Caldalkalibacillus thermarum: one gene and its partners. The protein of the gene in region 3 interacts with the protein of the main gene of each other region in a pairwise test. Links are inferred from orthologs where the notes say so. Each region holds a gene or a part of one and is shown on either strand. Other genes may lie near its edges.

Region 1 (3,256 bases), on a different replicon or contig from region 3:
TAAGCCCAAATCAAAATTTCCGCTTACAAAGGAGATGGCAGAAATTTTTGAAAAGTGGAGAAGAGAAGGCTAGCCTTGTGTTGACGCGGTTTACGGGCTTCGGTATAATAGTCATACACACACAAGGGCTCGGAGGGATCGCGTTGCGCGCACAGTGCCAGGAAAAGGAAAACAAAGCACCTGACTACGAACAACTACCTGACGAAGAAGTGGTGGAACTGGTTAAGCAAGGGGACCTTAGGGCGCTTGAATACCTGATCAATAAATATAAAAGCTTTGTTCGGGCCAAAGCCCGCTCCTACTTTTTGATCGGTGCTGACCGGGAAGACATCTTTCAAGAAGGTATGATCGGCCTGTACAAGTCCATCCGTGATTATAAAGAGGACAAGCTGACCTCATTTAAAGCCTTTGCTGAATTGTGCATCACCCGGCAGATCATTACAGCCATTAAAACCGCTACCCGCCAAAAACATATTCCCCTCAACTCCTATGTTTCACTGGACAAGCCTATTTATGACGATGAGTCAGACCGGACGCTAATGGATGTTTTGTCTGGCACAAGGGTATCGGATCCGGAAGAGTTAATCATCAATCAGGAAGAATTTGATGATATTGAAGTCAAGATGAGTGAGATTTTAAGCGATTTGGAACGCCGGGTGCTCATGCTCTATTTAGATGGCCGGTCGTATCAGGAAATCGCTGTAGACCTGAACCGTCACGTTAAATCGATTGATAATGCATTACAACGGGTGAAGCGCAAGCTTGAACGATACCTTCAGGTCCGGGAAGAAAATGCGTAATCCCTCAACACCAGGCAGGAGTTCCTGTGTTTGGTGTTTTTTTATTGTTTCACATTGACCTTGTCTGGAACCACATTTAGTGTTATACGCAACTTAAAAATGTTCAGGGCTTAAATTGACATGTGAGGCTAAGCTGTGATAAAGTATGTTGGTAGGCATGTCTTTGCATGCATTTTTTGTTTGTCTAGAAACCTAGGCTGTTCTCTATAAAATAGATTGTGACGTTGTTATGAGAGGAGGCAGTGCCTGATGCGTGTCACGGTGACTTTGGCATGTACCCAGTGTCAACAACGGAACTACACAACCGAAAAAAATAAGCGGACGAACACAGAGCGTATCGAACTGAAGAAGTATTGCAAGTTTTGCAATGCACACACCTTGCATCGTGAGACGAAATAGACCAGCGCAGTAAGAGGATATGAAATTGGGGGTGGCACTATGGGCTTCCTGGCTAGAATCGGCAATGGATTTAAGAAAACTGGTATTTTTTTCCGCGATTGTTGGTTAGAATTAAAAAAGGTACGCTGGCCCAACCGTAAAGAAATGATCAGCTATACGACTGTCGTTGTAGTGACCGTGGCCTTTATGACGGTTTACTTTGCGATTATTGATTTGGGGCTTTCTAGCTTGCTGCGGCTATTCTTTGGCAACTAATCCAAAGGGAGGATTGGACACACGTCCGACTCATAATGGAAAAAAGATGGTATGTGGTGCATACGTATGCCGGCTATGAAAATAAGGTCAAAAAGAATTTAGAAATGCGTGTGGAAACCATGAACATGTCCGATAAAATTTTCCGTGTCCTTGTTCCCCAGGAGGAAACGACCGAAATTAAAGACGGTCAAAGGAAAAAGGTCATGAAGAAGAAGTTTCCGGGCTATGTACTCGTGGAGATGATCATGACCGATGACTCCTGGTATGTTGTGCGCAATACTCCTGGGGTCACTGGGTTTATCGGTTCCTATGGCGGTGGTTCCAAGCCCACTCCCCTGTTGCCGGAAGAGGTAGACGCCCTGTTGAAGCAGATGGGCATTCACGAGTCGAAAGTCAAAGTTGACTTCCAGGTGGGAGATAACGTAAAAGTAAAAGAGGGCCCGTTTGCTAATTTTATCGGCACCATCGAGGAAATTTCCAACGAAAAGCAAAAAGTGAAAGTCAGGGTCAATATGTTCGGACGGGAAACGCCTGTTGAGCTTGACTTTGCCAACGTGGAAAAAGTGTAAGATTTTCCAGTTGTCCGTCGCTCATATTTTTGGGGAAAAAGATTGAAAGTTCACGAGAGTTATGTTAACTTTTATGTGTTCTAGGGATAAGGAGGTGTTTGTTGTGGCTAAAAAAGTGATCAAAGTCGTTAAACTGCAGATCCCCGCTGGCAAGGCAAACCCTGCACCGCCTGTTGGTCCTGCCTTGGGTCAGGCCGGGATTAACATCATGGGGTTCTGCAAAGAGTTTAATGCCCAAACGCAAGATAAAGCGGGGTTAATCATTCCGGTTGAGATTACGGTATATGAAGACCGTTCCTTTACTTTTGTTACTAAAACGCCGCCTGCCGCAGTTCTTTTAAAGAAAGCTGCTGGTATTGAGTCAGGCTCAGGTGAACCGAATAAAACAAAAGTGGCCACGATTAAGCGGGACAAGGTCCGTGAAATTGCCGAAATGAAGATGCCTGACTTGAATGCTGCTAATATTGAGGCTGCGATGCGCATGATCGAAGGAACAGCACGCAGCATGGGGATCGTGATTGAAGACTGAGGCAGGCGAGAGGCAGGCTGGCTGGGGGTGGCGTTTGCTCCTGTGCTTGGCAGCCTGCCTCATCTGGCTTGAATGACGTGGGAGGTTAATCCGCTATTACCACTAAGGAGGATGGAAGATGGCAAAACGAGGCAAGAAGTATCAAGAAGCTGTCAAGCTGATAGACAAGGAAAAAGCATATGATTTGGAAGAAGCCGTTGAATTGGTCAAAAAAGTAGCTCCAGCAAAATTTGACGAAACGGTAGAATTGGCTGTAAGATTGGGTGTCGATCCTAAAAAAGCTGACCAACAAGTCCGCGGAGCCGTTGTCCTGCCCCATGGCACAGGCAAAACGCCGCGTGTGCTTGTTTTTGCCAAAGGTGAAAAAGCCAAGGAAGCGGAACAAGCTGGGGCGGACTATGTAGGCGATGAAGATTTGATCAATAAAGTCAGCCAGGGTTGGTTTGATTTTGATGTGGTTGTAGCCACTCCCGATATGATGGCCCAAGTCGGTAAGCTGGGGCGGATTCTGGGTCCGAAAGGTTTAATGCCCAACCCTAAAACGGGTACGGTTACGTTTGAAGTGGCCAAAGCTGTTGAAGAAATTAAATCCGGTAAAATTGAGTACCGCGTAGATAAGGCTGGCAACGTACATGTTCCGGTTGGCAAAGTCTCCTTTGATACGGCCAAACTGGTCGACAATATTAACACCGTAATGGAAGCTT
Region 2 (3,205 bases), on a different replicon or contig from region 3:
TAGGTCAATCCGCTGCATCCGCCATAGGTGACACCGATACGCAGGTATGGGTTACCTTCTTCTTCAGCCAGCATTTCTTTAATTTTAGCACTAGCACTCTCGGTAATGGTGATCATTTTTAAGCTCCCTCCTTATGGAGTCTTTATGATTATTATAACGCGTCAAATAAACAGACACAAGAACGATGATCCTCTTCATTTATTGTGGCAATTTATTGTGGCACTGTACACCAATTATACTTTACAGGCTGCGTATCTATCTGTTCAAAAATATGATAAAATATGAACTAAAAGCGGTGATAACCCATTAGCTTTTGAAAGGGTGAAAACGATGGATTTATTAAACAAAAATAAAAAGAACAAATCACAATTTACAATTTTGAACAATGATTCTACAGATGGACATGGCGGTTTTGGGGTAGGCACACTCAACTTGAATAATGTTTCTCCTGTCATCATTGATGTAGAGAATGAACGGGCTTTTGTAGACATGGGTGCTTTACATGCCAGAAGTGAAGTGGAAAAGCGGATCAAATTTACCCCTAATAAAGAAGAGGTGCCCAATGGCCGCCCCTACTGGATCGTATGGGTCACTGTGGATCGTAATGAGCATGGACCCTATTACGCCGGGGTAGCTGCTTGTGAGATGACAGTGGACCGGGAAGCACGGCGGGGCTACAAGAATTTAGCCGAACATGTCAATCATATGGACAAAGCGCTTAAACGCAAAATCGTGGTTAACCATATGGATAAGAAGTCCAAGAAAATCCTCAAGGATTTTCTCCAAAATCATAATCAAAACATGTGGGAGCATTCCAGTGAAGATCTCAAGCAACAACTGGAAGCCTAAAGCATAACAAAAAACGCTTGGCTGATGTGGAAGTCCAAGCGTTTTTTGTATGTTAATCTTTGTGATTACGCTTCGTGGGCTTTGTCGTATAAGGCATGCAGCTTGGCGATAATGCTCTCCATATCACTGTCCTCGATTTCATGGCGCTGTACCATGCCCACGATTTTTCCATCTTTTAACACGGCAAATGAAGGTGATGAAGGCGGATAACCTTCAAAATATTCCCGGGCTCGTGCTGTTGCTTCCTTATCCTGTCCGGCAAAGACGGTGAACAGATGATCAGGCTTTTTGTCGTAATTAAGGGATTGAACAGCAGCGGGGCGGGCCAATCCGGCTGCACAGCCACAAACAGAGTTCACCACTACCAGCGCCACCCCTTTGGCAGACCTAAACGCTTCGTCTACTTCTTCCGGTGTTTTTAATTCTACAAAGCCGTGCCGGGTCAGCTCTTCTCGCATCGGACGAATCATCAGATCCATCTGATTTTGGAAAAACATATTCATCCGCACTCACCTCCTTAATATGATGGGGTTTTTATTTTTCCTGCTCATGATTGAGGGATACAGGACGGGCTGGTGTAAAGGTAGAAATGGCATGTTTATACACAAGTTGTTGCTTTCCTTCAGAATCGATCACGATAGTGAAATTATCAAAGGCTTTGACAAAGCCTCTAAGTTGATACCCGTTCACAAGATAAACTGTAACGGGAATATTCTCTTTGCGAATCTGATTTAAAAAGAAATCCTGAATATTGACGTTTTGTTTCATCTTTCTATGTTCCTCCTCATTTTTTGCTTACTTTAATCTATTCTAGATCATCTGCCATTTTCCTGCCACATAGTGGATAATATTTTTGACCACCGCAGAAAACTGGCGATGATCGGTTACCTCAAACCAGCGAATCTCGTCCATGCGCCGGAACCAGCTGAGCTGCCTCTTGGCATACCGCCGTGTGTTGCGCTTGATCAATTCCACGGCTTCATCCAATGTCAATTCGCCCTCTAAATAACGAACAATCTCTTTATAGCCGATTGCCTGCATGGACGTAGACGATTTTGGCACCCCTCGTGCTAGCAGTTGTTTGACTTCTTCCACCAAACCTTGTTCCATCATTTGGTCTACCCGTTGATTAATGCGTTGGTACAGTTTTTCCCGTTCCATAGTTAACCCAATCATGACAAGATCATAGGGAGAACGGCGGTGCCAGTCCTGTTGATAGTGTGCCATGCTTTTGCCTGTTGTCTCCAGAATCTCCAGCGCTCGTATCACCCGCCTGGTATTGTTTGGATGCAGCCTGGCCGCATAGGCCGGATCACGAGTTTGCAATTCTTTGTAAAGAGCCTCTTTGCCGTGTTCAGCTAAAAATCTTTTCCACTTTTCCCGCAGGGCAGGGTTGTTCTTCTCAGCAAAGTGGAAGTCATGGGTGACCGCTTGCACATACAACCCTGTCCCTCCGACCAAGATGGGAAGCCGCCCTCTTCTATTGATTTCCTTGATATAAGACTTTGTCAAGTTCTGAAAGTGAGAGACAGAGAAGTCCTCATGGGGTTCAAGGATATCGATCAAGTAATGGGGAATGCCTTCCTTTTCTTCTTCCTTAATCTTGGCTGTCCCGATATCCATCCCTTTATATACTTGCATCGAATCTCCTGAAATGATTTCCCCATCAAAGGCTTTGGCCAGCTCAATACTTAATTTTGTTTTCCCAACTGCCGTGGGACCCACAATAGATAACAACCGGTCTTTATTCATGATGATCGGACTCCAAGTCTATAATCCCAAACCAAAAGGAGGCATGGGGACGAATAAGGGGAGTAAAACCTAAAGCTTCAAAACGAGGGCTTTCCCGGGAGTCTTTCAGCACAATACGCTTTCTAGCCACCCGCCTTGCCTCTTGGATCGCTTCAGGTTTGAGTTCTTCATAGTTAGCCAGCCGTTTTAATGGGGCGATTCCCATCGAGCGCTGAACGGTTCGTTCAAACATGGGATCAAAATAGACCACATCAAACTGATTGTCAGCACATTGTTTGAGGTAAGACAAATGATGATTACAAATCACTTCAATGCGCCGCATCGCTTCATTGACGGCCTTTTGCTCAGTCTCAAATGTTTTAAGACCGTCTTGCACAATACAGGCCAGTACTGGAACAGACTCTATGCCTACCACCCTGCCTTTTTCGCCAACAATATAGCTGGCTACAATGGCATCGGCACCTAAGCCAAGGGTACAATCTAAAACGGACATACCCTCTTTAAGCCCCGCTGCTTTTGCTAAAGGGTCCTCTTCCCCCCTCATCAGGCGGCGGATGCGCAACATTGCAGAGTTAGGATGAAAGAAAAAAGGCTTCTCCTTCCC
Region 3 (4,584 bases):
CCACATGGGTAGTAAAAAACAGGCAAGCATTCTTGCCTGTTTTCCATCGCCAACACACGGTTGTGCCGCTGCTCGCAAACACACGGTTGTGCCGCTGTTTACTGCAGGTTGTATTTTCTTTTGAAACGGTCCACACGCCCGCCTGCATCAACATATTTTTGCTTTCCGGTAAAGAACGGATGGCAATTGGAGCAGATCTCCACGCGCAGGACTTCGGCCTTGGTGGAACCCGTTTCAAACTCATGTCCGCACTGACAAACCACTTTGGTTATATGATAATTAGGGTGAATGCCTTGTTTCATCTTCTCTCACTCCTTTTTGCCCTGAATCAACCGAAACAGAGTTCCTTCAAAACATATCATATTATAGCATGGTTCAATTCTTTTTGGCAACCGGACCAGGAGAGAAGATGATGGAAAATAGACATCAGGGGGCAGGGCTGACAGGAGTAAGAACGACGGACGATCAAAACTGGGGAAGATAGTGAATGGGATTCAGGGGCTTATTGTTCAGGCGCACTTCAAAGTGAAGATGGTAACCGGTGGCATTTCCCGTCATACCTTGGTAGCCCAGCACCTCCCCTTCGGCAATGGACTGCCCCTTGCTGACCATGATTTGGCTGAGGTGGGCATAGTAGGTTTCCACACCCTGGCCATGATCGATAATGACCATGTGGCCGTAACCTCCCCTATGGTAATAGGCTTGCTTCACCACCCCGCCCCGTGCGGCACGCACCGCTGCCTCTTTTTCAGGGTTGGCAATGTCCAGCCCATTGTGCATGCGCCCCCACCTCATGCCAAAGGGACTGGTGATCTGCCCTTTTAGCGGCCAGGAGAAAAGGCCGATTTCGCTTGCCGAAACAGCACCTGTTGAGGCCGCTGAACTCTCGGGAGAAGCTGAGTTTACTGTTCTCTCCTGCTCATTGCCTTCTGTTGTGCGGTTGGCCGTGCGGCTGGTGACAGTGACAGGCGCTTTGTGCTGCGGGGGTGTCAGCACAGGTTGGTGAACCGGCTCCGGGGGAACAGTCGGAATGTTGATCATCTGGCCGGGAAACACCGTCCTGTTATTGAAACGTAACTGGGCGTTGTGGGCGAATAACTCCTCCAAACTGACACCATGCCGTTTGGCAATGGTCTCTAAGGTATCTCCATGCCGGACCACGTATTCTATTTCTTTCAACCGAATCTTCAATTCTTGCCCTTCCCGGATAAAATTTTTATTGGCTATCCCGTTCTGCTCCACAATTTCCTTCACGGGGATGCCAAACGTTTGGGCAATGCCCGACAAGGTGTCCCCCGCTTGGACAATATAAGTGACGTACTCCTCCCTGTCCTCTTCTTCCACTTCCAAGTGAAACCGGTTGAGAGGATTGGTATAGTGACGCAGCGCTTTTTCAAGCAACTCCGCTTCCAGCTCTTCTAAGTCCTCGTCCAGATAGCCGCCTTCCCGCAGCTCAGAGGCTTCTCCATCCATGGCCTGCCAGGCAGCACCGCCCGTTAAAACCAGGGTTGTCGCCACCACTTTTTTCACTGAGCCCAAAAAACGTCCCTCCTTCAGGCAGCATTATTTACAATCCTATGCTTCCAGGCAAAAAAATATCACCACCTGTACTCTCTTGAAGGCGGTCAGGTGGTGACATAGCCGCAAAGTCAAATGGGTGATGCTATGAAGCCGAAGGAGATTTGGTTGATTCGAATAAGGCCATAAACTCCGCATTTGATTTGGTGGCTTTTAATTTGCGGATAAATTGCTCGGTAAAATCAGGGTTTTCACTCATCTTTTGTCGAATCGCCCACAATTTTTCCAGGTCATCGGGATCCAGCAACAGTTCTTCCCGGCGCGTGCCTGAGCGCCGGATGTCAATAGCCGGATAAATCCGCCGTTCAGCGAGACGGCGGTCCAGATGCAGTTCCATATTGCCGGTCCCCTTAAATTCTTCGTAAATCACATCATCCATGCGTGATCCTGTATCAATTAAGGCGGTTGCCAAAATGGTCAAACTGCCCCCCTCTTCAATATTCCGTGCTGCACCAAAGAAACGCTTGGGGCGGTGAAAAGCAGCCGGATCTATCCCGCCGGACAAGGTGCGCCCGCTCGGGGGAATCACGAGGTTGTAGGCCCGTGCCAGGCGGGTAATGCTGTCTAATAGAATGACCACATCTTTTTTATGTTCCACCAAACGCATGGCCCGTTCCAAAACCAATTCCGCCACACGGATGTGATTTTCAGGCATCTCATCAAATGTGGAACTGACCACTTCACCTTTCACAGAGCGTTGCATATCAGTCACTTCTTCGGGACGCTCGTCGATTAAAAGGACAATCAGCTCAATTTCTGGATAATTGGTGGTAATGCTGTTGGCGATTTCCTTCAGCAGCATGGTTTTCCCCGCCTTGGGAGGGGCCACAATCAATCCCCGTTGTCCCAACCCGACCGGGGCAATCAAGTCAATGATGCGGGGAGCCAGCTTATCCGGGGTGGTCTCCAGGACCAGTTTTTTATCCGGGTAGACAGGGGTGAGTCCGGGAAAGTGCACCCGTTCCTTAGCCAGTTCGGGATCCTGGCCGTTCACCGCGTCCACATGCAACAAGCCGAAATAACGTTCGTTTTCCTTGGGCGGTCTCACTTTTCCCGATACTTTGTCTCCGTTCCTCAGTTCAAAACGGCGGATCTGGGAGGCAGAAATATAAATATCTTCAGAGGAAGGCGAATAATTGATCGGGCGCAAAAAGCCGTAACCTTCGCTTAAAATCTCAAGAACGCCTTCCATAAACAAATAACCGTCTTTCTCAGCTTGAGCTTTAAGAATGGCAAAAATCAACTCTTTCTTTTTCAGTTGCGAGTAATAGGAGATTTTATACTCCCTAGCCAGTTTATATAGTTCGCTTAATTTCTTTTCTTCCAAACTGGCTAACTCTAAATGTGTTGTCATCGTCTTCTCCCACCACTTTTCATAGATTTAATCCCTTTTTGGTGCTGTGTCTGTAGCTGAATTTATTTGTTAACGGTCATCTTGATCCTCTTCAATCACCATGTGAGGTTTCCGTTCCAGCCGGTGCTTGGCGTGAATAAAGCGCACCGTTCCCGATTTGGCCCTCATGACCACCGATGTGGTTTCCGCTGTATTCCCCTGGAAACGCACACCCCTTAACAGCTCTCCATCAGTGACACCGGTGGCAGCGAAAATGGCATCGTCCCCTGAGACCAGGTCATCCATACGCAAGACCTGATTGGGGTTGGTGATGCCCATCCGTTTGCACCGTTCCCACTCTTCCTCCGTTTGAGGGACAAGACGTCCCTGAATTTCGCCACCCAGACACTTTAAGGCAACAGCGGCGATCACCCCTTCAGGCGCACCGCCGATGCCGAACAAGATATCCACGCCCGTGTTTTCAAAAGCCGTATTAATGGCTGCGGCCACATCCCCATCAGAAATCAGCTTGATGCGGGCGCCCGCTTGGCGTATCTCCTCTATAATTTTCTGGTGTCTTTCCCTGTCCAAAATGACTGCAACCAAATCGGAAATATCTTTATTGGTTGCTTTCGCCACGGCTTTTAAATTATCTGTCACTGACGCGTTCAGGTCAATCTGGCCGACGGCAGCAGGCCCCACGGCAATTTTCTCCATATACATGTCCGGAGCATGGAGCAAATTGCCCTTGTCGGCAATGGCAATCACGGACAAGGCATTCCATGTGCCTTTGGCCACAATGTTGGTGCCTTCCAGAGGGTCAACAGCCACATCGACCTCGGGCCCCTGACCTGTCCCTAATTTTTCACCAATATAGAGCATGGGCGCTTCATCCATTTCCCCCTCACCAATCACCACTGTGCCCCGCATGGGAATGGTATCAAACACTTTACGCATGGCTGTGGTGGCCGCATCATCTGCCTCCTCCTTGCGTCCGCGCCCCATCCAGCGGGCTGAAGCCAAGGCAGCTGCTTCAGTGACGCGGACCAGTTCCATGGTCAAGCTTCTCTCCATGTCGTTCCCCCCCTTGGTTATCTCCTTTCCCTGTGTCGCCTGAACCTGCCCATGAAAAGGCTTTTACAACAGCACCCATGATCTCCCTGTGAAGAGATCATGGCCAACACAATGATTCACGCTGACTGTCAAGCACTCGTTGTCAATCAAAGTCAAAGTCTTCACTCACAAACCATCCGGGAAAAATTGATGAGAGGTGTAAGGATGAAGAGGAATGGGTTATTTAACACGGTACAGGGGAACCTGTCCTTCTCTTGACTGACGCCAAATGTGTGCCCCCAAGCCTTTGAATTTGGCTTCCAACTGCTCATAGCCCCGTTCAATATGCTCCACACCGCTGATCTCGGTCAATCCGGAAGCAATAATGCCGGCAATCACCAAGGCAGCGCCAGCTCGGAGGTCAGTGGCGGTGACTTTGGCACCAGTCAACGGTGTCGGGCCGTTAATAATGGCTGAACGGCCTTCCACTTTGATATTGGCGCCCATGCGCCTGAGTTCATCCACTTGCTTGAAACGGGAACTATAAATGGTGTCCGTGACAATGCTCGTTCCCTCTGCCTGTGTCAGCAACGTGGTCATCGGCTGCTGCAGGTCGGTCG

Evidence for each region. Proteins that work in one complex are often made in the same cells at the same time.
Region 1: the proteins of rho (region 3) and nusG interact in binary tests that used the Escherichia coli proteins (3 or more experiments, as listed by UniProt). The link is inferred for Caldalkalibacillus thermarum from one-to-one orthologs.
Region 2: the proteins of rho (region 3) and hfq interact in binary tests that used the Escherichia coli proteins (3 or more experiments, as listed by UniProt). The link is inferred for Caldalkalibacillus thermarum from one-to-one orthologs.

The regions. Positions count from the first base shown.
Region 1 is NZ_BMKZ01000012.1:47,104-50,359, reverse strand. The notes cover bases 541-3,256. They hold nusG (transcription termination/antitermination protein NusG), read left to right. Parts: upstream 541-1,489; coding sequence 1,490-2,023; downstream 2,024-3,256. Other genes in these bases: rplA (50S ribosomal protein L1), read left to right, coding at 2,671-3,256; rplK (50S ribosomal protein L11), read left to right, coding at 2,127-2,552; secE (preprotein translocase subunit SecE), read left to right, coding at 1,239-1,454; rpmG (50S ribosomal protein L33), read left to right, coding at 1,050-1,199; sigH (RNA polymerase sporulation sigma factor SigH), read left to right, coding at 541-800. Also shown: IEW48_RS06660 (NYN domain-containing protein), read left to right, coding at 1-73; more of sigH, read left to right, coding at 144-540. UniProt on the Escherichia coli protein: Part of the processive rRNA transcription and antitermination complex (rrnTAC). The complex forms an RNA-chaperone ring around the RNA exit tunnel of RNA polymerase (RNAP).
Region 2 is NZ_BMKZ01000002.1:26,473-29,677, forward strand. What follows is about bases 1-2,665. They hold hfq (RNA chaperone Hfq), read right to left. Parts: upstream 1,618-2,665; coding sequence 1,384-1,617; downstream 1-1,383. Other genes in these bases: IEW48_RS01235 (HesB/IscA family protein), read right to left, coding at 1-116; IEW48_RS01240 (YwhD family protein), read left to right, coding at 331-849; IEW48_RS01245 (BrxA/BrxB family bacilliredoxin), read right to left, coding at 915-1,352; miaA (tRNA (adenosine(37)-N6)-dimethylallyltransferase MiaA), read right to left, coding at 1,660-2,601; IEW48_RS01260 (class I SAM-dependent methyltransferase), read right to left, coding at 2,594-2,665. Outside these bases: more of IEW48_RS01260, read right to left, coding at 2,666-3,205. UniProt on the Escherichia coli protein: RNA chaperone that binds small regulatory RNA (sRNAs) and mRNAs to facilitate mRNA translational regulation in response to envelope stress, environmental stress and changes in metabolite concentrations.
Region 3 is NZ_BMKZ01000019.1:46,629-51,212, forward strand. The notes cover bases 799-3,723. They hold rho (transcription termination factor Rho), read right to left. Parts: upstream 2,933-3,723; coding sequence 1,664-2,932; downstream 799-1,663. Other genes in these bases: IEW48_RS09230 (M23 family metallopeptidase), read right to left, coding at 799-1,530; glpX (class II fructose-bisphosphatase), read right to left, coding at 3,002-3,723. Also shown: rpmE (50S ribosomal protein L31), read right to left, coding at 99-302; more of IEW48_RS09230, read right to left, coding at 466-798; more of glpX, read right to left, coding at 3,724-3,985; murA (UDP-N-acetylglucosamine 1-carboxyvinyltransferase), read right to left, coding at 4,205-4,584. UniProt on the Escherichia coli protein: Facilitates transcription termination by a mechanism that involves Rho binding to the nascent RNA, activation of Rho's RNA-dependent ATPase activity, and release of the mRNA from the DNA template.